DNA from 3 places in the Mesorhizobium sp. RCAM 05104 genome. Region 2 is predicted to be linked to each of the others. Evidence: predicted binding sites of a transcription regulator. Region 2 holds the regulator's gene; each other region holds the start of a gene.
The links. Region 2 encodes LexA, which represses DNA repair genes until DNA is damaged. Its sites were predicted from a motif close to TGTTCNNNNTGTGTTCNG; they were not measured.
Positions count from the first base shown of each region.

Region 1: the regulator LexA is predicted to act here: its motif matches at 7,118-7,135, upstream of recA (recombinase RecA).
Region 3: the regulator LexA is predicted to act here: its motif matches at 3,203-3,220, upstream of AC56QP_RS19005 (ImuA family protein).

Region 1 is NZ_CM185033.1:521,729-532,034, reverse strand. Features, by position in the region: gene sufC (Fe-S cluster assembly ATPase SufC) at 1-95, shown strand, start outside; gene sufD (Fe-S cluster assembly protein SufD) at 115-1,383, shown strand; gene AC56QP_RS02965 (cysteine desulfurase) at 1,389-2,633, shown strand; gene AC56QP_RS02960 (SUF system Fe-S cluster assembly protein) at 2,639-3,031, shown strand; gene AC56QP_RS02955 (DMP19 family protein) at 3,052-3,552, shown strand; gene sufA (Fe-S cluster assembly scaffold SufA) at 3,638-4,018, shown strand; gene AC56QP_RS02945 (GFA family protein) at 4,052-4,549, opposite strand; gene AC56QP_RS02940 (TfoX/Sxy family protein) at 4,640-4,963, shown strand; gene AC56QP_RS02935 (pseudouridine-5'-phosphate glycosidase) at 4,975-5,892, opposite strand; gene AC56QP_RS02930 (carbohydrate kinase family protein) at 5,968-6,912, opposite strand; gene recA (recombinase RecA) at 7,193-8,290, shown strand; gene alaS (alanine--tRNA ligase) at 8,568-10,306, shown strand, end outside.
Region 2 is NZ_CM185033.1:6,943,842-6,954,147, forward strand. Features, by position in the region: gene lpxB (lipid-A-disaccharide synthase) at 1-73, shown strand, start outside; gene gltA (citrate synthase) at 117-1,445, opposite strand; gene gltX (glutamate--tRNA ligase) at 1,629-3,053, opposite strand; gene AC56QP_RS33915 (ComEC/Rec2 family competence protein) at 3,155-5,617, shown strand; gene lexA (transcriptional repressor LexA) at 5,611-6,351, opposite strand; gene AC56QP_RS33925 (GntR family transcriptional regulator) at 6,733-7,467, opposite strand; gene kynU (kynureninase) at 7,630-8,877, shown strand; gene kynA (tryptophan 2,3-dioxygenase) at 8,882-9,718, opposite strand; gene AC56QP_RS33940 (AMP-binding protein) at 9,715-10,306, opposite strand, start outside.
Region 3 is NZ_CM185033.1:3,888,195-3,898,500, reverse strand. Features, by position in the region: gene AC56QP_RS19030 (DUF4153 domain-containing protein) at 1-9, opposite strand, end outside; gene AC56QP_RS19025 (HpcH/HpaI aldolase/citrate lyase family protein) at 553-1,443, shown strand; gene AC56QP_RS19020 (DUF1737 domain-containing protein) at 1,544-1,750, shown strand; gene AC56QP_RS19015 (metallopeptidase family protein) at 1,941-2,363, opposite strand; gene AC56QP_RS19010 (LysE family translocator) at 2,500-3,132, shown strand; gene AC56QP_RS19005 (ImuA family protein) at 3,244-4,305, shown strand; gene AC56QP_RS19000 (DUF6504 family protein) at 4,247-5,722, shown strand; gene AC56QP_RS18995 (error-prone DNA polymerase) at 5,719-9,069, shown strand; gene AC56QP_RS18990 (Trm112 family protein) at 9,389-9,631, opposite strand; gene AC56QP_RS18985 (LON peptidase substrate-binding domain-containing protein) at 9,709-10,306, opposite strand, start outside.

The sequences.
Region 1 (10,306 bases), 770 kb from region 2:
TCTACAAGGGCCAGGTCATCAAGTCCGGCGACAAGTCGCTGGCGCTCGACCTGGAAGCCAATGGCTATGCCGGCGTGATCGGCGAAGCCGCGTGAGATGCCAGAGGCAAGACTGATGAATATGCACACACAGCCCCAGCGGACACCGGCCGAGACGGCGTTGATCGACGCCTTCGGCGAACGGTTGTCGCTGCTGCCGGGCGACGGCGCGGTGATGCTGAAGCGCGACGACGCCATCGAGGCGATCAAGCACGGCCTGCCGACGCGGCGCGTCGAATCCTGGCACTACACGGACCTCCGCCGGCTGCTGAATGCGGTGCCGGACTTCGATCCGGCCGCGGCGGTCAAGGCCATTGCTCCGATCGTGGAAGGTTCGGCCGTGTTGGCCGTGCTGAACGGCGTATCGAGCACGAAGGTGCCGGCCGTTGAGGGCGTCACCGTGCAGCGCCTGACGGAAAAGCTGATCGACGGCAGCATCGCGCCGGGGCTCGATCCCTATGGCAGCGACGATGCCATCGGCGCTTTGAACACCGCTTTCGTTGCAGATGGTTATTTTGTCGACATCGCCGATGGCGTCGAACTGGACAAGCCGATCGAACTGCAGAACCTGCAAGCCGGTGGCCAGACGCATGTGCGCCTGCCGGTGCGGGTCGGCGCCGGCGCCAAGGCCGTTATCGTCGAGCGTCAGACGGGTGACGGGGCTGCTCTGGTAAGTTCGGTCAGCCAGCTCGTGCTCGGCGAGGGCGCCGAGGTGACGTGGCTGATCGTCCAGGAACAGCCGGAAACGGCGACGCATCTGGCGCAGCTCAAGGCCCATATCGGCAAGAACGCCAAACTGACGCTGTTCGTCATGAATGCCGGCGGCAAGCTTGTGCGCCAGGAGATCATGGTCAAGACCACGGGCGAGGGCGCCGATTTCAAGCTGCGTGGTATCAACCTGCTTGCAGGCGACACCCATAGCGACGTGACCATGGTGCTCGACCACACCGTACCGCACACGACCTCGACGGAAGTGATCCGCAACGTGGTGACGGGCAAGGCGCGTGGCGTCTTCCAAGGCCGCATCAACGTCCATCAGTACGCGCAGAAGACCAATGCCAAGATGGCCTGCAACACGCTGCTGTTGTCGGACGACGGCGAGTTCTCGACCAAGCCCGAACTTGAAATCTTCGCCGACGACGTCGTCTGCGGCCATGGTGCGACGGTGACCGAAATAGACCACGACCACCTGTTCTACCTGATGGCGCGCGGCATCGACGAGAAGAGCGCGCGCGGCCTTCTGGTCAAGGCGTTTGTCGCCGAGGTGATCGAGGAACTGGACGACGAGACGATTGTCGAGGCGCTCGAAGCGCGGCTTGACGACTGGTTCGTGGCACACGGGTGATCCTGATGAACGCTCCAGGCAAGATCGGAGATTTCTACGACGTCGAGGCGATCCGCCGCGATTTCCCGATCCTGTCGCGGGAAGTCTATGGCAAGCCGCTGGTCTATCTCGACAACGGCGCCTCGGCGCAGAAGCCGCAGGTGGTGCTGGATACAATCCAGCACGCCTACAGCCAGGAATACGCCAACGTTCATCGTGGCCTGCATTTCTTGTCCAATGCCGCGACCGATGCGTATGAGAAGGCGCGCGAGACTGTGCGCCGTTTCCTCAACGCGCCGAGCACCGACAACATCGTCTTCACCTCGAACACGACGTCGGCGATCAACACGGTCGCCTATGGCTATGGCATGCCCAACATCGGCGAGGGCGACGAGATCGTGCTGTCGATCATGGAGCACCACTCTAACATCGTGCCGTGGCATTTCATCCGCGAGCGTCAGGGCGCCAGGCTGGTCTGGGTGCCGGTCGACGATCTCGGCGTCTTCCACATCGAGGAATTCGAGAAGCGGCTGACCGACCGCACCAAGCTTGTCGCCATCACGCAGATGTCGAATGCGCTGGGCACGGTGACGCCGATCAAGGAGATCGTGCGCATTGCGCATGCGCGCGGCATTCCAGTGCTGGTCGACGGCAGCCAGAGCGCCGTGCACATGCCGATCGACGTGCAGGATCTCGATTGCGATTTCTTCGTCTTCACCGGCCACAAGGTCTACGGTCCGTCCGGCATCGGCGTGCTCTATGGCAAGAAGGACATTCTCCTGGGCATGCGACCGTTCATGGGCGGTGGCGAGATGATCGAGGAAGTGACGGAAGACATCGTCACCTACAACGAGCCGCCGCATCGCTTCGAGGCCGGCACGCCGCCGATCGTCCAGGCAATCGGGCTGGGCGCCGCACTCGACTATATGGAAAAGGTCGGCCGCGAGCGCATTGCCGCACACGAGGAAGACCTCAAGACCTATGCCCACGAGCGGCTGCGCGCCATCAATTCGCTGCGCATCTTCGGCGACGCACCGGGCAAGGGGGCGATCATTTCCTTCGAGTTGCAGGGCATTCATGCCCATGACGTCTCGATGGTGATAGACAGGCAGGGCGTTGCAGTGCGGGCAGGCACCCATTGTGCCCAGCCGCTGTTGAAACGTTTTGGCGTAACCTCCACATGCAGGGCATCGTTCGGCATGTATAATACCAGGGCCGAAGTCGACGCTTTGGCGGAAGCGCTCGAAAAAGCGCGAAAGTTCTTCGGGTGACGATCATGGACGATGCTAGCCATACCACAGAGACCGCACCGGAAGCGGCCATCAACCCGCTGGTTTCCGCTTCGGCCATTCCCGCCGACGAATTGGCACGGCTGACCGACGACATCGTCTCGGCGCTGAAGACCGTCTACGACCCGGAAATCCCGGCCGACATCTACGAGCTTGGCCTTATCTACAAGATCGACATCGAGGACGACCGTTCGGTCAAGATCGACATGACGCTGACCGCGCCCGGCTGCCCTGTCGCCGGCGAAATGCCCGGCTGGGTGGAAAATGCCGTCGGCGCCGTCGAAGGTGTCTCCGGCGTCGAAGTCAACATGACCTTCGACCCGCCCTGGTCGCCCGACCGCATGTCGGAAGAGGCGCAGGTGGCGGTGGGTTGGTATTGAGGGGCGATTAGGCGAACTGGATGTCCGACAAATCTTCGCCGGATGCCCCAAGAGAAGGCGACATTCCGCCTTCGGCGAGGGTGGTCGAGGCTTGGGGCGCTCCGGTTCTCGACGTTCTTGAAGAACCGGCTGAGTATCACAGAGTTGTTGGTGCAATGCCTTCCGCGATCAGGAACGTCATCTGCGTCGAGTTGCTAAGTTGGCAGGTCCTCAACGGTGGCTTCAGACAGTATTTTTGGAATTCTTATGGGATAACGGCGCAAGGGGCGATTCAAGGTTTCCGCACCATGGGCCTTGAAAAGCATGCAGAACTGACGCGCCGGGCCTGCGCCTTGCTGGGCGAATGTTTTCCCGAAGAGCGTTTGGCAAGAATGGAAATCGTGGGTGATGTCAGTGGCAGCGGCATAGATTTTGATGCCTTGGACAACGCATTCTATGCCTTGGAGGAAAATGAACGAGAGTCGTCTGAAGCTGTGCTCAATGCGTACTCGACGGCAGCGCTGCATGGACAATGGCAATAAAGACCTTGCAGCGTGACGCCAATATAACCATTTTGATGGATGAATGATCCGCGGGCCTTGAACCCGCGTGAAGGTGGAGAATGACATGGGACGCTTTGCCGTCATCACGATGACCGAAAAGGCCGCCGACCGGGTGCGCGAGATTGTCGCCACCCGCGACAACGCGCATGGCATTCGCCTCGGCATCAAGAAGGGCGGCTGCGCCGGCATGGAATACACGGTCGATCTGGTGACCGAACCCAACACCAAGGACGACCACATCGAGCGCGACGGCGCGCATGTCTATGTGGCGCCTGAGGCGGCCCTGTTCCTGTTCGGCACCGAGATGGATTTCGAGCAGACGACGCTGCGCACCGGTTTCACCTTCCACAATCCGAACCAGAGTTCGGCCTGCGGCTGCGGCGAATCCGTCGAACTGAAGCCGGCTGACTTGAAGGCGCTGGCAGAGGCGCGGGCGTCGGCCTGAGATCTTCCTTCCCCGCAAACGGGGAGAAGGACGCTACTCCACCCACATCTTCATTCGTTTGTGCCAGTCGGCGATCGATTCCTCCGGATAGACGTCGAACGTCTTGTCGCCCTTACCGATATCAGGCTCGACCCAGTTCGCCTTGTACTTCAGCATCAGATGCACCTTGCTTGGAGGCTTCGGCAAGTCGCTGTCGATCGCCGAGGCGAAGGGATGCACCAGTTCCGGCCAGGTCGGATCGTAGAGCCACAGTGCCGATCCGCATTTCCTGCAGAAATTCCGCTCGCCTGACGAGACTTCGCACCGCGGATGCTCGTCATCCTCGATCTCGGCTCGATAAACGCCGAGATTGCGCTTGCCGGTAATTTTCATCGTTTTGCAGTCAGCGCCGAGATTGATGGCGAAGCCGCCACCACCCTGTTGCTTGCGGCAGATCGAGCAGTAGCAGAGCATGAACGGCACCGGCGTGTGGCTCTCGACCTCGAAACGCACGGCGTTGCACCGGCAGGACCCTTTGAGCAGAAGCGGCATGAAAAACTCCGACGAATTTCGTTCTCAACCTGTCAGCATGGTTTTGGTTGCGGCGATGACAATGCCAGATGCCGATGTCATGATCGCGGCATGGACAATGAACGCATAGCCGAACTTTTCGAAGGCCTTGGCCCGGTCAGCATCCGCAAATTGTTCGGCGGCAAGGGCATCTATTTCGACGGCGTCATCGTCGCCATCGTGCTGCGCGGCGAATTGATGCTGAAGGCGGACGAGCAAAGCGCGCCCGCCTTCGAAGCCGCCGGTTGCAAGCAATGGACCTATACCGGCTCGCGGCACGGCAAGCTGGTCTCCATGCCCTACTGGAGTATTCCCGACAGCGCCTTCGACGATCCGGACGAGATGGCGGTGTGGGCGCGCCGCGCCCATGAGGCGGGACGGCGCGCCGGCAAGTAGCTGCGTGGAAACTACAATGCCCTGGCGATCTTCGCCGCCAGTCGTGCATTGTTTTCGACCAGGGCGATGTTGGTCTTCAGGCTCCTGCCGCCGGTCAGTTCGAGGATCTTCGACAGCAGGAATGGCGTCACCGCCTTGCCGGTTACGTTGAGCGCCTCGGCTGCCTTCTGCGCGGCTTCGATATAGCCGGCCATCTCTTCGGCCGGGATTTCGTGGTTCTCCGGTACCGGGTTGGCGATCAGCATGCCGCCGCCAAGCCCGAGTGCCTGCCGCGTCTGGTAGAAATGCGCGATGTCTTCCGGCTTGTACAAGGTCAACGGCGCGCGGAACGGCGAATGCCGCGACCAGAAGGCTGGCATCGTCTCGCAGCCATGGCCGACCACCGGCACGCCGCGCGTCTCCAGCACTTCCAGCGTCTTTTCAATGTCGAGGATGGCTTTGGCGCCGGCCGATACGACGATGACCGGCGTGCGCGCCAACTCGTCGAGATCGGCGGAAATGTCAAAACTCTTTTCGCCGCCCTTGTGCACGCCGCCGATGCCGCCGGTGGCGAACACCTCGATGCCGACCATATGCGCCGCGATCATCGTGGCGGCGACCGTGGTGCCGCCGGTGCGCCCTTGCGCGACGGCAAAGCCGAGGTCGGCGCGCGACAGCTTCATGGCATCGCCGGTCATGGCGAGCGATTCGCGCTCACCGTCCGAAAGCCCGATCTTGATGCGGCCGGCAACCACGGCGATCGTCGCTGGCACGGCGCCGCCATCGGTGATGATCTTTTCGACGTCCGCCGCCATGGCGCCATTGTCGGGGTAGGGCATGCCGTGGGTGATGATGGTGCTTTCCAGCGCCACCACCGGCCGCCCGGCAGCCAAGGCTTGCGCCACCGGCGCATGGATGTCGATGAAGGGGCGGGCGGTCTCTGGCGTCATCTTGATCTCCAACCCGGAGTGCGGCGATCCATCGGGACGCGCGAGCGGCACTCCGGCACTATGAATTTGCCGGTCTCATGCCACTTCCTGCGCATCCGGCACAAGGGCCAGCGCCTCGCAGAAGCTCGCCGCGGTGAAATCGGGAACGGCGTCGGCGCTTTCGATGGCCAGCGTCGCCGCGGCGACACCCTCGCGCAGTGCCGCGCGCAGGGGCATGCCACGCAGCAGGCCGGCAACGGTTGCGCCCGCCAGCGCATCGCCGGCGCCGGTAACATCCGCCACCTTCCTGGGAGCGGGCGGCATGACGGCAAAGGTGCCATCCCGGTCGAAACCCAGCACCGGGCCGCCGCCCGCCGTCACCACCGCGCTGTCGAGGCCGGCGCGTTTCAGGCCATCAACGATATCTTGCCCGGACGCCGTACCGTCCAGGCCAGCCAAGGCGACGGCTTCGCGCTGGTTCATGAAGACGACGGCCAGATGGCCGAGGACCGATTTCAAACGCACGATCTTGGCCGGCGAAATGGCAATGGCGAACACGGGCTTGCCGGCGGCAAGCAAAACCAGCCGCTCCAGTGCCGCCGAAGGCAGATTGGCGTCGCACAGAATGGCATCGGCGGTGGCGATCACCTCCCGCACCTTGGAACGACGAATCTGCTTGGGAAACGCCAACTCATAGAGCGCCATGTCGGCGAAGCCGACGATCAGTTCGCCCTCGCGGTCGATCAGCGCCGTGTAGCTCGGCGTCGTCCGATCAAGGAACACGGCGGACAGGTCGGCAATGCCTGCTTCCGCGATGGCTCGCGCGACGGTATCGGCGGCGGCATCGCCACCACGCACCGACAGCAGCGAGGCGGAGACTCCGCGCCGCACCAGACTGCGCAACGCGTTGAAGACGCCGCCGCCGACATCCTCGCGCATCGTGCCCGGATTGGAGGCGGCGGGCACGTAAGCGCCCGAAACCTGGCCGCGCCGGTCGATATGGGCACCGCCCACCGCCAGAATTCTTGGAGATTTCACCATGCCGGCGATATGACCTTTGTTATTCCACCCGCACAAGCGCTAGGCTGCGTGACGGAGTTTCGCATGCAAGGCAACGATTCGGCGGATCGAAACGGCCAAGCTGTCTGGCCCAATGTGGGATGCATTCCTGCTCGGGTTCTGGGACGAAAAAAGAACAAATCCGAATTTTGATTGTTTTTCAGATATTTGAAGCCCCTTGCCAAACGAGAACAAAAAAGGTACAAAATGGCAGGGATTACGGATTGTCCGGCCTTCATTGACGACCAAGGGGTGATGTATCATGGCTCAGAATTCTTTGCGGCTGGTAGAGGACAAAGCGGTGGACAAATCAAAGGCTCTGGATGCGGCGCTGTCGCAAATCGAGCGGGCTTTCGGCAAGGGCTCGATCATGCGGCTCGGCGCGAACGAGCAGGTCGTCGAGATCGAAACGGTGCCGACCGGCTCGCTTGGCCTCGACATCGCGCTTGGCGTCGGTGGCCTGCCGCGCGGCCGCATCATCGAGATCTACGGGCCGGAAAGCTCGGGCAAGACGACGCTCGCCCTCCACACTGTGGCGGAAGCCCAGAAGAAGGGCGGCATCTGCGCCTTCGTCGATGCCGAGCATGCGCTTGACCCGGTCTATGCGCGCAAGCTTGGCGTCGATCTCGAGAACCTTCTGATCTCGCAGCCCGACACCGGTGAGCAGGCGCTGGAAATCTGCGACACGCTGGTGCGCTCCGGCGCGATTGACGTGCTGGTGGTCGATTCGGTCGCGGCGCTGACGCCTCGCGCTGAAATCGAAGGCGAGATGGGCGATTCGCTGCCCGGCCTGCAGGCCCGGCTGATGAGCCAGGCGCTGCGCAAGCTGACGGCATCGATCTCGCGCTCCAACACCATGGTCATCTTCATCAACCAGATCCGCATGAAGATCGGCGTCATGTTCGGTTCGCCCGAGACCACGACCGGCGGCAACGCGCTGAAATTCTATGCTTCGGTGCGCCTCGACATCCGCCGCATCGGCTCGGTCAAGGACCGCGACGAGGTCGTCGGCAACCAGACCCGCGTCAAGGTGGTCAAGAACAAGCTGGCGCCGCCCTTCAAGGTGGTCGAGTTCGACATCATGTATGGCGAGGGCGTGTCCAAGACCGGCGAACTGGTCGATCTTGGCGTCAAGGCCGGTGTGGTCGAGAAGTCGGGTGCCTGGTTCTCCTACAATTCGCAACGTCTCGGCCAGGGTCGCGAGAATGCAAAACTGTTCCTGCGCGACAATCCCGACACGGCGCGCGAGATCGAACTGGCGCTCAGGCAGAATGCCGGGCTGATCGCCGAGAAATTCCTCGAGAATGGTGGCTCCGAAGGCGGTGACGACGGTTTCGAGGATGAAGCCGGCGCGATGTAGGACGAGTATGGTCCGTCAGGGCTTCAGCCTGAGTTCGCGTACCCCAGTTTGAGTTTGCGTATCAATGCGTTTCGAACCGCCGGCCCTGGGTCGGCGGTTTTGCGTTTTGGCGGTGAGGCAGGCCGGTCCGGACAGTCGGCAAAGACCATGATTTGGACCAATTCCGTGTTTCTGGACAGGGTGCGGTGCGATCGCTAAAAGGCCAAGTCTATCTTCCAGGACGCAAGAGCCCATTTTCCGCCGGCTGGCCGGCGGTTCTCTCGAAAAGGCAGCATTCATGAGTGGCGTGAACGAGATCCGGTCGACATTTCTCGACTACTTCCACAAGGAGGGTCACGAGATCGTCGCGTCGAGCCCGCTGGTGCCGCGCAACGATCCGACGCTGATGTTCACCAACGCCGGCATGGTGCAGTTCAAGAACGTCTTCACCGGCCTTGAGAAGCGGCCTTATTCGCGCGCCTCGACCGCCCAGAAGAGCGTTCGCGCCGGCGGCAAGCACAACGACCTCGACAATGTCGGCTATACCGCGCGCCATCTGACCTTCTTCGAGATGCTCGGCAATTTCTCCTTCGGCGACTACTTCAAGGAGCGTGCGATCGAGCTTGCCTGGAACCTGATCACCAAGGAATTCGGGCTGAACAAGGACAAGCTGCTGGTCACCGTCTATCATACGGACGACGAGGCAGCCGGCTTCTGGAAGAAGATCGCCGGTTTTTCCGACGATCGCATCATTCGCATTGCGACCTCGGATAATTTCTGGGCGATGGGCGACACCGGACCGTGCGGGCCGTGCTCGGAAATCTTCATTGACCGGGGCGAGCACATCTGGGGCGGCCCTCCCGGCAGTCCGGAGGAGGACGGTGATCGTTTCCTCGAATTCTGGAACCTGGTGTTCATGCAGTATGAACAGGTGACGAAGGAGGAGCGCATCGACCTCCCGCGCCCGTCGATCGACACCGGCATGGGCCTGGAGCGCATGGCGTCGATTCTTCAGGGGGTGGAAAGCGTCTTTGAAACCGATCTGTTCCGTCACCTGATCGACGCGGCGTCGTCGGCGATTGGGCATGGCCCCGACAAGGAAACCGTCGCGTCGTTTCGCGTCATCGCGGACCATCTGCGCTCGTCCTCCTTCCTGGTGGCCGATGGCGTGCTGCCGTCGAACGAAGGCCGTGGCTATGTCCTGCGCCGCATCATGCGGCGCGCCATGCGCCATGCGCAGTTGCTTGGCTCCCGTGATCCGCTGATGTGGCGCCTGGTGCCGGCGCTGGTGCGCGAGATGGGTCAGGCCTATCCGGAACTGGTGCGCGGCGAACAGTTGATCACCGAGACGCTGAAGCTCGAGGAAACCAGGTTCCGCAAGACGCTGGTGCGCGGCCTCGGCCTGCTTTCGGAGGCTACGGAAAAGCTGCATGCCGGCGACATGCTGGATGGCGAAACGGCCTTCAAGCTCTACGACACTTACGGATTCCCGCTCGATCTGACGCAGGATGCGCTGCGCCAGCGCAACATCTCGGTCAATCTTGCCGGCTTCACCGATGCGATGGAGCGGCAGAGGGCCGAGGCGCGCGCTCATTGGGCAGGCTCCGGCGACGCGGCCACCGAGAGGGTCTGGTTCCCGGTGCGCGAGCAGGCGGGCGCCACCGAGTTCCTCGGCTACGAGACCGAGCAGGCGGAAGGCCTCATCCAGGCGCTTGTCAGGGACGGCAAGACCGTCGACAGCGCGAGCAAGGGCGAGGCGGTAGCCGTGGTCGTCAACCAGACACCGTTCTATGGCGAGTCCGGTGGCCAGATGGGCGACACTGGTGTCATTTCGGGCGAAGGCTTCTCGATCGATATCTCCGATACGCAGAAGAAGGCTGATGGGCTGTTCGTCCATATCGGCAAGGTGGCCAGCGGTACGGTCAGGACCGGCGCGGCAGTCGAGTTGAAAGTCGACCATGCGCGCCGCACCAGGCTGCGCGCGAACCATTCTGCGACGCATCTGATCCACGAGGCGTTGCGCGAGGTGCTCGGCAG
Region 2 (10,306 bases):
GACGGACAAGCCCTCCGGCGACATTGCGGCGGATGTCGTCCTTCGCCACGTCAAACTTCGTAGGAGCAAATAAAAAGCGCCCAGACGGGCGCTTTTTATAACGTTTTCGGGCGCGATCAGCGCTTGGCGATCGGCACGTAGTCCCGCTCCGGCGCACCGGTGTAGAGCTGGCGCGGGCGGCCGATCTTCTGGCGCGGGTCCTCGATCATCTCCTTCCACTGGGCGATCCAGCCGACGGTGCGGGCGACCGCGAACAGCACGGTGAACATGGTGGTGGGGAAGCCCAGCGCCTTCAACGTGATGCCGGAATAGAAGTCGACATTCGGGTAGAGCTTCTTTTCGATGAAATAGGGGTCGGTCAGCGCGATCTTTTCCAACTCCATGGCGATGTCGAGCAGCGGATCGTCCTTGATACCGAGTTCGCCAAGAACCTCATGCGCCGTCTTCTGCATGATCTTGGCGCGCGGATCGTAGTTCTTGTAGACGCGGTGGCCAAAGCCCATCAGCCGGAACGGGTCGTTCTTGTCCTTGGCGCGGGCGATGAACTCCGGAATGTGGTCGACATGGCCGATCTCGCCCAGCATGTTCAGCGCTGCTTCGTTGGCGCCGCCATGGGCGGGGCCCCACAGGCAAGCGATACCAGCGGCGATGCAGGCAAACGGGTTGGCACCCGACGAACCGGCGAGACGAACGGTCGAGGTCGAGGCGTTCTGCTCGTGATCGGCGTGCAGGATGAAGATGCGCTCCATGGCGCGCGCCAGCACCGGGTTGATCTTGTATTCCTCGCACGGCACGGCAAAGCACATATGCAGGAAGTTGGCGGCGAAATTCAGCTCGTTCTTGGGGTAAATGAAGGGCTGGCCGATGTGGTATTTGTAGGCCATCGCGGCGATCGTCGGCATCTTGGCGATCAGCCGCATCGACGCCACCATGCGCTGGTAGGGATCCGAGATGTCGGTGGAGTCGTGGTAGAAGGCCGACAGCGCGCCGACCACACCGCACATCACCGCCATCGGGTGCGCGTCGCGGCGGAAGCCGGTGAAGAAGCGCGACATCTGCTCGTGCACCATGGTGTGGCGCGTCACGCGGTAATCGAAATCGTCTTTCTGCGCCTTGGTCGGCAATTCACCGTAGAGCAGGAGATAGCAGACCTCGAGGAAATCGCCGTGCTCGGCCAGCTGGTCGATCGGGTAGCCGCGGTGCAGGAGGATGCCGGCGTCGCCGTCGATGAAGGTGATTTCGGACTCGCAGCTCGCGGTCGAGGTGAAGCCGGGATCGTAGGTGAAGGCGCCGGTGGTGCTGTAGAGCGAGGCGATGTCGATGACATCAGGCCCGACCGAACCACTTCGCACCTTGAACTCATGAGTCTTGCCTGCGAATTCGAGCTTTGCCGTGGCCTCCTGGGTCGTGCCGCCAAATTCCAGTTTTGTCGCAGCTTCGGTCATTGCAAACTCCTTCTTGTTTCCTCATGCCGGCAAAGGCAAATTGTGCAAGGCGACACGTCGAAATCACCACAATGCGCGTATTCGCCACCGCATTTCAGGAGGTGCGTGCCAGATTGGGCCAAGGCCTAATGTTGCACTGCGAAACGCCCCTTTCAATGCCAATCTTCTTGGGCCAGTTTGCTGCTAATCGATTTGATCGGCTATGCGCGCCAGACTTTCCTCGCGCCCCAGCACCGCAAGCACGTCGAACACACCCGGCGAGGTGCTTTTGCCGGTCAGCGCGGCGCGCAAGGGCTGGGCCACGGCACCGAGTTTATGGCCGCCGGCCTGCGCGTAGTCGCGGATTGCTGCCTCAGCCGCGGCGGCCGTCCAGTCACCTGAAACAGCGCTCAAGGCTTCGTGGGCCCCGCGCAGGATTTTGCGGGCATCGTCATTGAGCAATAGTGCCGCCTTGTCGTCGATCGGCAGCGGTCGGGTGGCAAACAGGAAGGCGGCGCCATCGACAAGCTCGACCAGCGTCTTGGCGCGCTCCTTCAAGCCTGGAAGTGCTGCCAGCAACTGGGCCTTGTTCCTGTCGTCGAGGCGCGCGGCCATGGCCGGGCCACCCTCGAGATAGGGCAAGGTGGCGATGAAGATGTCGAACAGCTCGGCATCGCTCATGCGCCGCATGTGGACGCCGTTCAACGCCTCCAGCTTGGCGAAATCGAAGCGGGCAGCGCCTTTGTTGACGTCGCCGATGTCGAACCAGGAGATCATGTCCTTGATCGACATGATCTCGTCGTCGCCGTGGCTCCAGCCGAGGCGCGCCAGATAGTTGAGCAGCGCCTCCGGCAGATAGCCCATGGCGCGATACGCCTCGACGCCGAGCGCGCCGTGCCGCTTAGACAGCTTGGCGCCATCGGCGCCGTGGATCAGCGGGATGTGCGACATCGACGGCACGTCCCAGCCCATCGCGCGATAGATGACCGTCTGCCGGGCGGCGTTGGTCAAGTGATCGTCGCCACGGATGATGTGCGTGACACCCATGTCGTGGTCGTCGACGACGACAGCGTGCATGTAGGTCGGATTGCCGTCCGAGCGCAGGATGATGAAATCGTCGAGGTCCTTGTTGGGAAAGCGCACCTCGCCCTGCACGCGGTCGTGCACCACCGTCTCGCCCTCGGTTGGCGCCTTGATGCGGATGGCGCCCTTGACGCCCGCGGGCGCCTCGGACGGGGCGCGGTCGCGCCACTGGCCATTGTAGCGCGGCGGCAGGCCCTTGGCGCGTGCGGCCTCGCGCATCGCCTCGAGTTCCGCAGGCGTCTCGTAGCTGTAGTAGGCCTTGCCCATGCGCACGAGTTCTTCAGCCACCTCGCGGTGGCGCGGCGCGCGCTCGAACTGCGACACCGGCTCGCCGTCCCAGGTCAGACCGAGCCAGGAAAGCCCGTCGAGAATGGCTGCGGTCGCAGCGTCGGTCGAACGCTCCCTGTCGGTGTCTTCGATGCGCAGCAGCATGATGCCGCTGGTGTGCTTTGCATACAGCCAGTTGAACAGCGCCGTGCGGGCTCCGCCAATATGCAGGAAGCCAGTGGGCGAGGGGGCAAAACGGGTGACGACCTTGTCGGGCATGGAACTCTCGGGAAACGGCTGAAGCGGGTGTGGATGCGCGGACTTTCGCGCGTTGCGCGTTCATGTAGCATAGGGTGTCGAGGGCGCAAGGGGCAGACCCGATGGCTGGACGAGGCTGGGGCTCGGATCAGGGCGAGGACGCCGCCATTGGCGTCAGCGAACGGTCCCTGTTTGCGACGCCTCCGCCGACCTCGCTGCCATCGTCATTGCCCCTCGTGCCGAGCCCCGGAGACCATCCGTTACAGGCGGATGTCTCCAATCCCGTTCCGGTTGCAGAAGCCGGCGCGATCCTGCGCCTGCACCGGCAATTCCGTCGGGTTTCGCTGCCTCGCCTGCGCCATAGCGCGGCAGTGGCGGCGGACCTCGAACTTGACCGAGGCATTGCCTTCCTGCTGGTGCCGGTCTGCCTGGCTGGCGGAGCGGTCGGCTACTTTTCCCTGGCGACGGAGCCTGACTTTGCAAAACCCGTCGCGGTTGTCGCCCTCGCGGGGCTCTGTGCGCTTGTCTCGCGTCCCTGGCCGAAGACCCATCTGTGCTTCATGGCAGCATTGTTGTGCGCGCTGGGCTTTCTTGCCGGCAAGGTCGAGACGTGGCGGGCCGGAACTCAGATGCTGGGCTCGGAGATCTCGACGCAAGTCACCGGCCGCGTCGTCTCGCTCGACCAGATGGAGAGCGGCCGCATTCGGCTGACCATCGACGTGACGTCGACCGCACGGCCGAAATTACGCTATATGCCGGAACGCGTTCGGCTTTCGGCACGCAAGATACCGGCCGAAACGACCGCCGGCTCCCTGATATCGGGTTATGCCAAGTTGTTGCCGCCAACCGGCCCGGTGCGCCCGAACAGCTACGACTTTTCTTTCGACAGCTATTTCTCCGGCATAGGCGGCAGCGGCTTCTTCCTTGGCAATCCAAGGATCGTCGCGGCCGATAACGACGACATGCCGCTGGTGGCCCGTCTTTCCTTGGCGGTAGAAAATGCCCGCGAAGCCATCGCAGACCATATCAGGGGCAGCGTCGGTGGCGCCGAAGGCGAAATCGCCGCTGCGCTGATCGTCGGCGTGCGCGCCGGCATTCCCGATGAAATCAACGAAGCGATGCGGCGGACCGGCATCTATCACATCATTTCCATTTCCGGACTGCACATGGCGCTGGTCGCCGGCACCATCATGGGTTTGCTGCGCGGCGCGTTCGCCCTGTTTCCGGACTTTTCCGCGCGCCGGCCGGTCAAGAAATACGCGGCAGCCGCAGCACTTTTTTCGATCGCCGCCTATCTCATCATCTCGGGCGTCGTCGTTGCCGCCGAGCGCAGCTTCATCATGCTGGCGGTGATGCTGATTGCCGTGCTGTTCGATCGCGCGGCACTGACCATGCGAAATCTGGCAATCTCGGCGATCGCCGTGATCGTGGTGTCGCCGCATGAGGTGGTCGGCCCAAGCTTCCAGATGTCGTTCGCCGCGACCGCGGCGCTGGTCGGTGCCTATGCCGGCTGGTCGGATCATCGTGCGGGAAAGACGAGACCGCCGCCGCCAAAGCGGTCATTGCCCAGTTTCCTGACGCGAAAATTCCTGCTGGCGATGGGTGGCCTTGCCATGACCTCCATCATCGCCGGCAGCGCGACGGCGCTCTTCGCCATCTGGCATTTCCAGCGCGTGTCGCCGCTCAGCCTGTTCGCCAATCTGGCCGTCATGCCGATCGTCTCGCTGGTTGTGATGCCTTTCGCCGTCCTCAGCGCGCTGGCGATGCCGTTCGGCGTCGACGGTCCCTTCCTCTATGTGATGGGCAAAGGCCTGTCCGCGATGATCGCCTTGTCGGCGTGGATCTCGGAACGCTCACCGATCGATGCCGTCGGGTTGATTTCACAGCAATCCGTGCTGCTGGTGGCGATCGCCCTGGTCATCGCGACGATGGCGACAACGTGGCTGCGGCTCCTGGCTCTGCCATTCGCGCTTGCCGGCCTGTTGACCGTTTCGGATACGCGCGCGCCGGATGTGCTGATCTCGGAGGACGCGAGGCTAGTGGCGCTGCCGATCGGCGGCGGCGAACTCGCGGTCAGCCGGGCGCGTCCGAACGAATTCACCGTCGACAACTGGAAACGCGCACTGGCATCCGAAACCGTCGTCGTGCCGGAGGTGTTCGACAAGGGAGACGGACAATTCGACATCGCGGATTCCGCCGAACTGCCGCCGGGAGCGCCTTTCTACTGCACCGCCGGCGTATGTCTCGCAAGGCACCCGTCTGGCGCTATCATTGCGCAAGTCGAGGATCGCAAGGACGCGTGGAAGGCCTGCGGCTTCGCGGAACTGATCGTCATCAATGACGCGACAGCTTATGATCCCTGTCACAATCCGCTGGTTCTGGTCATCACCAAGCGGCAACTCGCCCGCAAAGGCAGTGCGGCCGTCTTCTTCGATCGTCGATCGGCAATCATGCCAGCAACGGTCAGCTTCGCTGTGAACAGGCCATATCGACCTTGGCACACCCAGCGCAAATTCTCACGCGAGGCGAGGGGCCTGCCGCCCTATCGCAACCCTGAAAAGGCGGTCACCAGCACTGATCAGTAGCGCCTGATCAGCCCAACGAGCTTGCCTTGCACCTTGACCCTGTCCGGTCCGAAAATGCGTGTTTCGTAGGCCGGATTGGCGGCTTCGAGGGCAATCGAGGCACCCTTGCGGCGAAACCGCTTCAGCGTCGCCTCCTCGTCGTCCACCAGTGCCACGATGATCTCGCCCGGACTTGCGGTATCGGCATTGCGGATGATGACCGTATCGCCATCGAAGATGCCGGCCTCGATCATCGAGTCGCCCTTGACCTCCAGCGCATAGTGCTCGCCACCCATGATCATGTCCGGCGGCACCGAGATCGAATGCGTCTGATGCTGGATGGCGTCGATCGGCACGCCGGCGGCGATGCGACCCATCACCGGGATCGACACCGCGGAGACCACGTCGTCGTCATTGCCGGCCGAGGGCATGCGTGAAGACGCCGGCTTGATCTGCCGGCCAAGGCCGCCGCCTTGACCGAGGCTGCCCTGGATGACGCTTGGAGAGAATTTGCGCGCCGCGTTGAGGCCGGGCGCGATCGAATCGGGCAGCCGCAGCACTTCCAGGGCGCGCGCCCGGTTCGGCAGCCGGCGAATGAAGCCGCGTTCCTCGAGCGCCGTGATCAGTCGATGAATTCCGGATTTTGAAGCGAGATCGAGCGCTTCCTTCATTTCGTCGAAGGATGGCGGAATGCCGCTTTCCTTGAGCCGTTCATGGATGAACATCAGCAGTTCATGTTGCTTGCGCGTCAGCATGGCGGCCCCCGAGGCATTGAACGAAGGTTTGAACCAGAATCGAAAAACAAACCCAGAACAAACACTATCTGTTCCAGTTGTGTTCCGCAACCGTTTAAAGTTTAGTGAATTTGTTAAGACGGCTGAAATTATTTGGCGCCTGGCAGCGGGCCGTGATCCCCGGCCGGCCGCCGCCACAGTGCACTTGCACGCGTTGAAATTGTTATGGTTAACGGCCTGTGGACCAGCGTGTGCCGAGGCTTGGCCTCAATCGCCCAGAGACGTCGGGAAGCTGCTTTTTCACTTTCACCAATCGTTCGCCCGCCGTGAACGAAACGAAGCCAAAACGCCAACTCTTGCCCGAGAAATTCCTATGTCGGCTTTTGCCTCAGTTCGTCTACCTCACCGCTTGTTTGGGCTGCCGTCACCGGCATGGACATAGACATGCAGCGTATAGCCGATGTGCACCGTCATCAGCGCTTTCGCGCGTTCGATGTCACGATCCAGCGCTGCTTCCATGAGCGCGGTGTGATGTTCGATCGCGACAGCCTGGCGCAACGCCTCCATGGCCTCCTCATAGCCATGCAACTGGCCGGTGGCCGCCCGCAAGGTTGGCGCAAGGCCCAGGAAGCGATGATGGCGACGCAACTGATCCGCGATGGTGGACTGGAAGTTGAGCAGCCAGGGGGATGTTGCCGCGCTGAGTAGCGCCGCGTGGAAAGCCTCGTGCTTTTCGTCCCATCCGTCGACCACTTCATCTGAAGGGTCATCAACCGCCGTCTTGCAGCGCGACAGCCGGTAGTGGGCCGTGACGACGGCATCTTCCCATTGATGGCCGCCTTTCTCGATCGATTCCTGGAGCAGAGGCAGCTCAATCACCAGCCTGGCGCGTGACAGATCTTCGAGTTCGGTGCGCGAGACCGCAGCGACGGCGAAGCCGCGATTGCTGATGGAAGTCACCAGGCGCTCCGCCTCCAGTCGCGACAGCGCTTCGCGCAACGGCGTCCAGCCAATGCCATAGCTATTGCGCAGCGTGCTGAGCTTGAGCGGCGCGCCGGGCCTCAGGCGGGTGGTGAGGATATCGCGGCGCAGCAGCCTGTAGGCCGCTTCAGTCTTCGAGTGTCCTTCATCCAACATCGTTGCCATCCCACGCACTGGACGCCAGATTATATATGAAAGCCTTCCATGGTGTAAATTATATATAATATTTGACACAATCCGGCAGACTGCGCATGATCGGTCGGCCGACTTCACCTGTCGTGTTCATTTGGACGTGCCTGTGCGCGGAGGACATCGATCATGAATGCAATTCCCAATCTCGCAACAATCGAGGCGATGGATGCCGCGGATCCGCTGCGCTCCATGCGCGATCGCTTCGTCTTGCCGGAAGGGGTGATCTATCTCGACGGCAATTCGCTGGGTGCCGCTTCACCGGCCGTCTTCAACGAGATCCAGAAGGCCGCGACACAAGAATGGGCGCACGACCTCATCCGTGCCTGGAACACCGCCGGCTGGTTCGACATGCCGGTCGCGCTCGGCGACCAGCTCGGACGCCTGATCGGCGCCGCGGCTGGCCAGACGGTGGTCTGCGATACGACCTCGATCAACATCTACAAGGTGCTTCACGCGGCGCTTGGCATGCGGCCAGACCGGTCGGTCATCGTCGCCGAGGGCGACAGCTTTCCAACCGACCTCTATATGGCCGAAGGCGTGGCATCGACGCGACCGGGCACTGTGCTGCGGCTCGAGGGCGTCGATGCGCCAACCATCGAAGAGCTGATCGATGAGCGCGTCGCTGTCATCCTGGTCAACCACGTCAACTACAAATCCGGCCAGTTGCGCGACATGGCGGCGCTGACGCGCAAGGCCCATCAAGCCGGCGCGCTGATCGTCTGGGACCTCTGCCACACGGCGGGTGCCTTGCCGGTCGAGCTCGACGGCGCCAATGCCGATTTCGCTGTCGGCTGCACCTACAAGTACCTCAATGGCGGCCCCGGTTCGCCGGCCTTCATCTATGCTGCAAAGCGCCACCATGGCGATGCCCGCCAGCCGCTCAGCGGCTGGTGGGGCCATGCGTGGCCTTTCGCCTTCGAACAGGGCTATGCGGCGGGCGTCGGCATCCGCCGGTTCCTGTGCGGCACGCAGCCGGTATTGTCGATGCGGGCGCTAAAGGGCGCGCTGGATCTCTGGGACGAGGTCGATATGGCGGCGGTGCGCAAGAAAAGCGTTGCGTTGACCGAGCTGTTCATCCAGCTCGTCGAAGCCAGATGCGGCGCCTACGGCCTCGAACTCGAAAGTCCGCGCAATGGCAATGAGCGTGGCAGCCAGGTTTCGTTCCTTCATCGGCATGGCTACCAGGTGATGCGGGCGTTGATCGAGCGCGGCGTGATCGGCGATTTCCGCGCGCCGTCGACCATCCGCTTCGGCTTCACGCCGCTTTATGTCGGCTACAAGGATGTCTGGCAGGCGGTCGAGGTGCTGGAGGATATCCTGCGCACCGGCGCCTGGCAGGATGCCCGCTTCGCCGTGAAGACGGCCGTCACCTGAAAAGTCAGAGCCGGGTGCGAACCGTCCAGAGCTCCGGAAACAGGACGACCTCGAGCATCTTCTTCAGATAGGACGCGCCCGACGTGCCACCGGTACCGCGCTTCATGCCGATGATGCGCTCGACCGTCGTGACGTGGTTGAAGCGCCAGCGGCGGAAATAATCCTCGAAGTCGACCAGTTTTTCGGCCAGCTCGTAGAACATCCAGTAGCGTTGCGGGTCGCGGTACACGGTCTGCCATGCCACCAGAACCTCTTCGTTCTCGGTGCGTGTCTCACGCCAGTCCGTGCGCCTGGCGTCGGCGCCGATGTCGAATCCGTCGCGCGCCAAAAGCAGCAGCGCTTCGTCATAGAGCGATGGTTCGGCCAGGATCGCCTCCAGCTTCCGGCTGAGGTCCGGCCGGTGCTTGTGCGGGCCGAGCATGGCCGGGTTGCGGTTGCCGGCCGTGAATTCGATGGCGCGATACTGCCAGGACTGGAAGCCCGAGGACTGGCCGAGCGCGTCACGGAACTCGGTGTATTCGCTGGGCGTCATCGTCCGCAGTACGTCCCAGGCATTGTTCAACTGCTCGAAAATGCGGGCGACGCGCGACAGCATCTTGAAGCTCGGCTCGAGACGGTCCGCACGGATGGAGCGGATCGCGGCGCCGAGCTCGTGAAGCGCGAGCTTCATCCATAGTTCCGAGGTCTGATGCTGGATGATGAACAGCATCTCGTCATGCGCGGACGACAAAGGCGTCTGCGCGTCGAGCACCTTCTCCAGGTGCAGATAGTCGCTGTAGGACATGCGTTCCGTGAACGACATCTGTGCGCCTTCGGACGCCGGATCGTATGGCTCGCTCAATTGATTTTCTCCGTGCGCAGCCGGAAGCGCTGGATCTTGCCGGTCTGGGTCTTGGGCAAGGCGGCGATGAATTTCACGGATCGCGGGTATTTGTAGGGGGCGATCGTTGCCTTGACATGGTCCTGCAGGCGCTTGGTGGTCAAGGCATCAGGCGCCACGCCTTGGACCAGCACGACATGCGCCTCGACGATCTGGCCGCGTTCGGCATCTGCGGCGCCGATCACCGCGCATTCGGCGACATCAGGATGCGACAGCAACGCCGCCTCGACCTCGGGCCCGGCAATGTTGTAGCCGGCGCTGATGATCATGTCGTCGGAGCGCGCGGCGAAATGGAAGAAGCCGCCCTCATCCTGGGTGAAGGTGTCGCCGGTGAGGTTCCAGCCGTCGCGCACATAGTCCTTCTGCCTGATATCGGCCATGTAGCGGCAGCCGGTCGGCCCGCGTACCGCCAGCCTGCCAGTCGCGCCGCGCGGCACCTCGCGCATCTCTTCGTCGACGATCCGCGCCTCGTAGCCACCCACGGGCTTGCCCGTCGACGCCGGCTTCATGTCGTCGAAGCGGTTGGAGATGAAGATATGCAGCATTTCG
Region 3 (10,306 bases), 3.1 Mb from region 2:
TGATGTCATGACCTGACCTTCCTGATCGCTTCCGACCGCATTGTCGGCGGGCTCCTGCGGACAAAGGGAATGAGAATCGCCGTGGGATTCGCGCGCGGCGGATCGACCAGCCACCAGCCTTCGCTGCGCAATCGGTAGGGCAGGGACCAACGGGGTTTTGCTCGCTTGTGCATGCCGCCTGTCTCGCAGGCCGGCCAGGAAACGATTGGGCGGATTGGAGGAGGTTTTCCGCAAGCGTGTGCAGTTTTCGTGCAGGGGCACGCTTTACTGCTGGTGTACTGCCCGCCCTCCTTTCCGAGCGTTGGCGCTGCCCCTCACCTGCCTGCCGGCATCCTCTCCCCGTAAACGGGGCGAGGGGCGCTCGTCGCCGCTTTCGCCAATCATCAGTGTTGCAGGAAGGGAGCCGAGGTTGCGGCCAGCCTCTTTCGCCCCGTTTACGGGGAGAAATGCCCGGCAGGGCAATGAGGGGCGGTGCCAGCTTTCGCGATTGGCCCGTCTCAGGTACGGGTCGGACGGCTTGCCTCCACCAACCGCACGCGGCATAGATCAGGCATGGAACCCTATCGCCCGCGCCGTTCAGTGCTCTACGTCCCGGCCTCCAACGACAAGGCCTTGGCCAAGATCGCGCGGCTTTCCTGCGACGCCGTCATCATCGACCTCGAGGATGCCGTCGCCCCGGCCGACAAGGTTGCGGCGCGCGAAAAGCTGGCGGGGATTTTCGCCAGCCGCCCGGTTGCCAACCACTTTGGCCACCGCTGCGAGATGGTCGTGCGCGTCAACGCGCTGGCCAGCGAATGGGGCGCCGCCGACCTGCTGGCCGCGGCAGGTTGCGAGCCGGATGGCATCCTCTTGCCCAAGGTCGACGCACCGCGCGACCTGCTCGAGGCCGGCGATGTGCTCGACGACAATTTTGCCCCGGACAGCGTGAAACTATGGGCGATGATCGAGACGCCCAAGGCACTGCTCAACATCGGCACCATAGCTGAACTTGGCCGGGATCCGGCCTCGCGTCTGGTTTGTTTCGTTGCCGGAACGAATGATTTGGTCAAGGATACCGGCGTGCTGGCGACACCCGACCGGCGCTATCTCGTGCCGTGGCTGATGCAGATGGTGCTGGCGGCGCGTGCCGGCGGTCTCGACATGCTCGATGGCGTCTCCAACGATTTTCGCGACCTCGAAGCCTTCGCCCAGGAATGTGTGGAAGCGGCCGCCATGGGATTCGACGGCAAGACCCTCATCCATCCGGCCCAGATCGAGGCGGCCAACCGCGCCTTTGCGCCGTCCACTCAAGCTGTGGCCGAGGCGCGCCTGGTCAGCCAGGCCTTCGCGCTTCCGGAGAACACCGGCAAGGGCGTGATCGCGCTGAATGGCAAGATGGTCGAGCGGCTGCACCTGGCGCAGGCTGAAAAACTGCTGGCGAAGGCAGCCGCCATCGGCGCATGATCCCGAACCGAAGGTCGGCGAAGCAAGAAGCGGGAACCGGTTTTCGGAAAAGATCATGCTCGAAACAAAGAAGACAGAGCACTCACGACAGGACTGAAAAATGAAACTCTACCGCTTTCTGACCGGCCCGGACGACGCCAGCTTCTGCCACAAGGTGACGGCGGCGCTGAACAAGGGCTGGCACCTGTTCGGCTCGCCGACCTATGGCTATGACAAGAAGGCCAAGGCCATGCGCTGCGGCCAGGCCGTGGTCAAGGACGTCGAGGGCCAGGAATATGGGCCCGATACCAAGCTCAGCGACTGGTAGAGTTTGCAAAGCGCCAACGCAGGCTGTGTCGAGATTCAGGTCAGGCCGAGTCGGAGTCGAAGACGGGCGCGAAGCGACCAAACTGGGTGGTGCCCGAGAACCGGAGCGGAGCGTACTTTTGGGTACGTGAGCACCGGAAGCGCAGGGGACCGCCATTTGCAGGCCGGCATCACCTGAATATCGGCACAGCCTATTCCGCCGCCTCTTCGATCCGCTCCATATCATCGTCCGACAGGCCGAAATGATGGCCGATCTCGTGGATCAGCACATGGGTGACGATGTCGCCCAGCGTTTCCTCGTTTTCGGCCCAGTAGTCGAGCATGGCGCGGCGATAGAGCGTGATGCGGTTCGGCCCTTCGCCGGTCTGCGGATTCCAGCGTTCGGCGATGCCGCGTCCTTCGAACAGGCCGAGCAGGTCGAACGGCGTTTCCAGCGACAAATCGTCCATGATCTCGTCGGTCGGGAATTCGGCGATCTGGATGATGATCTCGCCGGTCAGCTTGCGGAACTCCTCCGGCAGGTGGGCGTAGGACTCCAGCGCCAGGAACTCCAATTCCTCCATGGATGGCGAGAACTGGTCGTGCCAGGTGCGGGTCTTGTAGATGCGGGCCATGCTTTGTCCTTTGAACCCGGCATATAGGCTTTCGCGCCGGAATCGGCAAATGACGCGGCAATTCCTGTTTCAGCGCCTTTGCCGCTGCCGGGGAATCGCGTACGGGTCAGTTCCGGCCATGTACTAGGGAGCTCTCATGCCGGACCTTTCCACAATTGGACTTTTCGCGATTGCTTGCCTCGCTCTGACCGCGACGCCGGGGCCGGACATGCTGTTGATCGCCTCCCGCAGCGCCAGCCAGGGGCGCGCCTCGGGCCTGGCGACCTATGCCGGCATCGCTGCCGGCACCTATTGCCATGCGCTGGCCGCCGCCTTCGGCCTGTCGCAATTGTTCCTTGCCGCGCCCATCGCTTACGACATTGTGCGTTATGCCGGCGCGGCCTACCTCGCCTATCTCGCCTGGAAGGCATTCCGTTCCGCCGGAACGGCATTTGCACCGGTCGCCGGCCTGCCGCGCTATTCGCAGGCCCGCATCTTCCGGCAAGGATTGCTGACCAATCTGCTCAACCCGAAGATGGCGCTGTTCGTGCTCGCGCTTTTCCCGCAGTTCGTGCGCCCTGAGGCCGGCTCCGTCGCGGGCCAGATCCTGGTGCTGGCGACCGTCCTCAACCTGATCGGGCTGGTGATCAATGGCCTGGTCATCCTGACCGCCAGCCGGATCGGCGCGGCCTTGTCGAAGCGCACGCGGTTTCGGCGAGCGCCCCAGATCCTGCTGGGAACCGTGTTTGCAGGGCTTGCGGCACGGCTGGCGTTTGGCGGCCAGCGCTGAAGCAGGCAACCGCGGAGGAATAAATTCCTTGTGACTCTGCTTGACTCTTGGGGCACCCTCTGGAATCTATAGGAACATAACAGGAACAATTGTGAGTGGAAGCTGACCGTCATGGCGATGACCGCCGTGGCGCGGGAGACTGTTTTTGCCCTGCGCCGCCAGATCGCGAAGATCGAGGGAACGCTGCCCGAGCGCCTGCAGGCGCCGGCTGGCGCGCCCCTTGATGCCGATGTCAGCGCCGATCTCACCCCCAACACCGATCTTACAATCGTCCGGCGCGGCATTGCCGCGGCGTTGCCGGATGCCTTCCTGCCCACCGGCGTCGAGCGGCTCGATGCCGCCCTGAGCGGCGGCCTGCCGAAAGCCGCCCTGAGCGAAATCCATGGCACGCAGACCCGCGATGCCGGAGCCGTCGCCGGCTTCGCTCTGTCGCTCACGAGCCTGATCCTCAAGCAGGCGCAGGGGCTGCCGGTGCTGTGGATCGGCACGTCGGAGATTTTCCGCGAGGCCGGCTTTCCCTATGCCAGGGGGCTTCGGGCCTCGTTCGGCATCGAGCCCGAACAATTGCTGTTTTCCGAGGCGCCAAAACTTGTCGATGCGCTGTGGGTCGCCGAGGAGGCCGCCCGGATGACGGCGCTCGCCGCCGTCATCCTTGAAATCCGCGGCAATCCGCAGCGGCTGGACCTGACCGCGACGCGCCGGCTGCACTCAAGGGCGCTAGGTGCCGGCCGGCCGGTGTTCCTTCTGCGGCAGGCGGCCGAGCCCGAGCCGACGGCGGCACCCGTCCGCCTCATCGTCGCGTCGGCGCCGGCAACACCGCGCGACACCATCGCCGGGCCGCTCGCCGGCTCGATCGGCCGCCCGGCCTTCACCGTCACCATCGGCAAGAGCCGCACGGCCCTGCCTGGACAATTCACACTGGAGTGGAACCCCGATGAACGCGCATTCGACGAAAGAGCGGGCGACGAAAGAAGGGGCGAGGAAAGACAGAAAGAACGGGCAAAGGATCCTGTCCCTGTGGTTTCCCTATCTGGCAGCGGAAAGGATCCTGCGGCAGCGTCTGGGGCGGTCCTGGCGTTCCCGGCCCTCGGATCACCTGCCGCACCCACCGCTCGTGATCAGCCACCGCCAAGGCAACGCGCAGCGCATCTCGGCCCTCGACGAGCGGGCTGAGGCGCTGCACCTGAAGCGCGACATGGGCATCGCCGATGCGCGCGCCATGCATCCGTCGATCGACATCGTCGAGGCCGATCCGGAGGCTGACCGCCGCCTGCTTGAAGGTCTTGCCGACTGGTGCGACCGCTACACCCCGCTGGTGGCGCTGGACAGTGCCGACGGCCTGTTTCTCGACATCACCGGCTGCAGCCATCTGTTCGGCGGCGAACGCGCCATGCTGGGCGACATCCTGTCGCGCTTCTTCCATCAGGGTTTTGATGTCCGCGCCGGGCTTGCCGCCACGCCGGGCGCGGCCTGGGCCGCGGCACGGTTTTCCGGCGACCGCATCGTGCCTTCCGGTGAGGAGGAAGCGCTGCTGGCGCCCTTGCCGTTGGCGGCGCTGCGCATCGAGCCGGCGACCCGCGCCAGCCTGGAAAGCGTCGGCCTGCGCACGGCGGGCGCCGTCATGGCCGCACCACGCGCGCCGCTCGCCCGCCGTTTCGGCGCCTCCTTGCTGCTGCGCCTCGACCAGGCGCTTGGCCGTCTCGACGAGGCTGTTTCGCCGCGCCTTCCCGTCGCGCCGCTTTCGGTCGAACGCCATCTGGCCGAACCCGTCACCCTGACCGAGGATATCGAACGGCTGGTGGGCATGCTGGCGACGACATTGAAGACCGACCTCGAGCGTCGCGGCGAGGGCGCCAGGACGCTGGCGCTGCTGCTCTTTCGCGTCGACGGCGCCGTCAGCCGCATCGCGCTCGGCACCTCGCGGCCGCTACGCGAACCGGTGCTGATCCAGAAATTGTTCCATGAACGGCTGGCCGCGCTCGAGCAGGATATCGATGCCGGCTATGGCTTCGATCTCGTCCGGCTCTCGGTGCTGGCGGCGGCCACCTTCGACATGCAGCAGGCCGACCTTGCCGGCGAGACGACCGACGACGGCGCCGATATCGCGCTGTTCGCAGACCGCATCCGCGCCCGGCTCGGCGATGGCGCGGTTTTGCGGCCGGTCACCGTCGAAAGCCATCTGCCGGAGCGCGCCGTCGCCACGATCCCCTTCACCGAAGCCCCGCGCCGGACCACGCCGCCGAAGAAGCCGGACCGGATGCAGGCGCCGGTGACCGTCTTCTCGCCGGAACGGCCGATCCGGCTTTTCCGCTCGCCCGAACCCATCGATGTGCCGGCCACCGAAATGCCCGAGGGACCGCCGCTGAATTTCCGCTGGCGGCGCGCGCTCTACCGGATCACGCGCGCCGAGGGGCCGGAACGCATCGCCGCCGAATGGTGGCATGAAGCCGCGAGCGACGAGGCGGCATCGACACGCGATTATTTCCGCATCGAGGATGCCGACGGCCGCCGCTACTGGCTCTACCGGCAAGGCCTCTATGGCGGCTCCCAGGTGCCGCCGCGCTGGTTCATGCATGGTGTCTTCGTATGAATGCGCTGACCGTCATTCCCTATGCCGAGTTCGGCATCCAGTCGAATTTCTCCTTCCTGCGCGGCGCCTCCAAGCCCGAGGAGCTGGTGGTCGCGGCCAAGCTCATGGGCTTCTCGGCGATCGGGCTTGCCGACCGCAACACGGTGGCAGGCGTGGTGCGCGCCTGGCAGCAGGCCAAGGTCGAGGCGCTTTCCTATCACCCCGGCTGCCGGCTGGTTTTTGGCGACGGCACGCCGGACATTCTCGCCTATCCGCGGGACCGCAAGGGCTGGGGGCATCTCTGCCGCATGCTCACCCAGGCCAATCTGCGCGACGAAACCGAAAAGGGCGCCACCCTTCTCCAGCGCGGCGATCTGCTCGAATGGGGTGACCTCATGTCGCTGGCGGTCCTGCCCGATCTGTTGACGGGCGCGCAGGACAGTCTCGCTCTGCTTCGCCAGCTCAAGGACCGTTTCGGCAGGAACCTGCGGCTTGGCGTCTCGCCTGACTATGCAGGCAATGACCGTTTCCGCATCGAGCAGGCGGCAGCACTGGCGGAGATCGCCGGCATCCCGCTGATGGCGACCAACGACGTCCTCTACCACACGGCGGAACGACGCCCGTTGCAGGACGTGCTGACCGCGATCCGCCTCAACACGCCCGTCGCCGAGGTGGGGCTGCAGCTGGCCGCCAATGCCGAGCGCCATCTGAAGCCGCCGATGGAGATGGCGCGCCTGTTCCGCCGACATCCGCAGGCACTGGCCGAGACCTTGCGCTTCGCGCAGGAGCTGACCTTCTCGCTCAGCGACCTCCAGTACAATTATCCGGATGAGCCGACGGAATCGGGCCTCGGCCCGCAAGCCGAGCTCGAAAGGTTGGCGCGGGAGGGAGCGACCAGGCGTTTCCCGGGTGGTGTCCCGGCCAGCGTCATAAAACGCATCGAGGAAGAGCTCGCTCTGATCGAGCGTCTCAACTACGCGCGTTACTTCCTGACCGTCTACGACATCATCAAATTCGCCCGCAGCCAGAACATCCTCTGCCAGGGCCGAGGCTCGGCTGCCAATTCGATTATCTGCTTCTGCATCGGCATCACCGAGGTGGGGCCGGACAAGATCGATACGCTGTTCGAGCGCTTCATTTCCGAGGAGCGGAACGAGCCGCCCGACATCGACGTCGACTTCGAGCACGAGCGACGCGAAGAGGTCATGCAGTACATCTATACGAAATACAGTTCCAAACGCACCGCGCTTGCCGCCGCCGTCATCAGCTATCGTGGCCGCTCGGCGCTGCGCGAAGTGTCGAAGGCGATGGGCCTTTCGGAGGATGTCCGGGCGTCGCTGTCCGGCTCGATCTGGGGCTGGTCGACCTCGGAACTCGGCGAGAAGGAAGCCCGCGCCGGCGGCCTCGACCGCACCGACCCCACATCGCGGCATGTGATGGAGCGGGCCAACGAGATCATGGGCTTCCCCCGCCACCTCTCCCAGCATGTCGGCGGCTTCGTCATCACCAGGGACCGGCTCGACGAGATCGTCCCTATCGTCAAGACGGCGATGGACGAGCGCAAGATGGTCGAGTGGGACAAGGACGATCTCGACGCGGTGAAGATCCTAAAGGTGGATGTGCTGGCGCTCGGCATGTTGACCTGCCTCCAGCGCGCCTTCACCTTGCTTACCGACCACTATCCGAAGGCGCGGGACCCATATGGGCAACCCTATGTGCTCGCCACCCTGCCGGCAGAGGACCAACGTGTCTATGACATGATCTGCCGCGCCGATACGCTCGGCGTCTTCCAGATCGAATCGCGCGCGCAGATGTCGATGCTGCCACGGCTCCAGCCGCGAGATTTTTATGACCTTGTCATCGAGGTGGCGATCGTTCGGCCGGGTCCGATCCAGGGCGATATGGTCCATCCCTATCTGCGCCGGCGGCAAGGCAAGGAGAAGGCCGAATATCAGAAGGCGGAATTGAAAGAGATCCTCGGCAAGACGCTCGGCGTGCCGCTGTTCCAGGAACAGGCGATGAAGATCGCCATCGTCGCCGGCGGCTTCAAGCCGGGCGAAGCCGACGAACTGCGCCGCGCCATGGCCACCTTCAAGCGCACCGGCACGATCGGCAATTACCGCCAGCGCATGATCGACGGCATGGTCGGCAAGGGCTACACGAAGGACTTCGCCGAGCGCTGTTTCAAGCAGATCGAGGGCTTTGGCGAATATGGCTTTCCCGAAAGCCACGCCGCCTCCTTCGCCCTGCTCGTCTATGCCTCCTGCTGGTTCAAGACCTTCTATCCCGACGTGTTCTGCGCCGCGATCCTGAACTCGCAGCCGATGGGATTCTATCAGCCGGCCCAGCTCGTCCGCGACGCGCGCGACCATGGCGTCGAGATCCGCGACGTCGACGTCAATTTCTCCGTCTGGGACTGCACTTTGGAAAAAACGCCTTTCGACCCGGCCCGCATCCTCGCGCGCCATGCCGAAATGCGTGGCGTCATCAAGACAGATCACGCGCTGCGGCTCGGCTTCCGTCAGATCAAGGGCCTGTCGGAGGAGCGCATGAAGATTTTCTTCGCCAGGCGTGGCGACGGCTACGAATCCGTCAGGGATATCTGGCTGCGTTCCGGCCTCGATGTCGACGAGATCGAAAGGCTGGCGCAGGCCGACGCCTTCCGCTCGCTTGGCCTCGATCGCCGCGAGGCGCTATGGGCGGTGCGCGCGCTCGACGGCAAGAGCGCCGCCGAAAGGCTGCCGCTGTTCGACCAGCCGGCGGTCCGCCTGCGCGAGCTGGAGCCGGAGACGAAGCTGCCGCAAATGCCGCTCGGCGAACATGTCATCCACGACTACCGTTCGCTCGGCCTGTCGCTGAAGGCGCATCCGGTTGCCTTCCTGCGCGAGCGGCTCGACCGGGCCGGCGTCACACCCAATGCCAACCTGCCTTCGGTACGCGACGGCAGGCGGGTCTCCGTCGCCGGGCTTGTCCTGGTGCGGCAGCGGCCCGGCAAGGGCAACGCGATCTTCCTGACGCTGGAGGACGACAAGGCCGTCGCCAATGTCATCTTCTGGGAGAGAACCTTTACCCGCTATCGGCCCATCGTCATGGGGGCGCGGTTCGTCCGGGTCACCGGGAAATTACAGTCGGAATCGGGTGTGATCCATATCGTCGCCGAGAAGATCGAGGACCTGACGCCCTGGCTGACCGTGCTTCTGGAGAAGGTCAGCGAGGCCAGACCGTCGATCGCCGGCCCACCGGCCCCCAAGGAGGGACCGGATCGCGATGGCCGACCCGCGCCGCGGAACGCACCGATCGGAAAGGATCTCGCAACGCTGTCGGAAGAAGCGGAGAGGGTCATGCCCAAGGGGCGGAATTTTCAGTAGGCGTGGTCCACGCTTTCGGCACCCAACCTTCGTCATCCACGGGCGGAGCAGGAGCGAAGCGACGTCGCGAAGACCCGAGGATCCATGCCGCGACATCGATCAAAGAATACCACGGTCCTGAATGGTAACTTCATCCCACGCCTGTGGCAGCCACCTCTCACCGTGCCACGTGTCGCGCTACACACCGAAGGGAAGAAGCCCTCCATTTTGGCCCGCCTTCGTGTGTCACATGCGTCACGGCATGGATCCCAGGGTCTCCGCGACGCCGCTGCGCGGCTGCTCCGCCCTGGGATGACGAAGTGAAGGATGGCTCTGCCAATTACGAAGGCCCACTCAAACGCGGCGGGGACAGCACGTCCTCCACTGACAACGTCCGCGCCTCCGAGGGCAGCATGATCGGGATGCCGTCGCGCACCGGATAGGCGAGCTTGGCGATCCTCGATATCAGCTCGCCGCGCTCCGGATCCCAGGTCAACGGACCCTTGGTCAGGGGGCACGCCAGCAGCTCCAGCAGCTTGGGGTCGACATTGACCCTCTTCCCGTCCCGTCCGTCCGCCGCCATCGTGTCTTCTTCTCAGTCAATTCAGGCCTAGGATGTAGAAAATTCCCGTTTGCAGGCCGGCTGAATATCGGCGCATCTTACTGCAGGCTCGAGCCGAAATCCTCATTCTCGCGCGCCAGCGCCATTTCGGTGATGGCGATCAGCGTCTCGGCCCGCGTCTTCAGATCCGCCGCTTCGAGCAACGCCTGTTTCTCGGCCGGCCCGTAGGGCGCCATCATCGACAGCGCGTTGACCAGCATGGCGTTTTCGGCCCGGCTGACACTTTCCCAGTCGGCTTCCAGGTCATTGGCCTGCAGATAGGCGCGAAATGCCCGGAGCAACGAAGGCCGGTCGATCTCGCTGGCCGCCTGGTCTTCATGGAGATCGGCGAGAAAGGGAGCCGGCTTGCACTGGCGAAACGGTGTCTTGACCGTCAATTCATGGGCGATGCGGAACCGGCACACGCCCTGCAGCGAAATCAGGTAGCGGCCGTCACCGGTCTCGGAAAAGGCGATGATGCGGCCGGCGCAGCCGACATTGCAGAGTTCCGGCTCGCCATCGGCGCGCATTGCGCCATCGAGGCTGGGCTGGATGATGCCGATGAGGCGCGACCCGGCAATCGCTTCGTCCACCATCTGCAGATAGCGCGGCTCGAAGATGTTGAGCGGCATGCGGCCGCCCGGCAAGAGCAGCGCT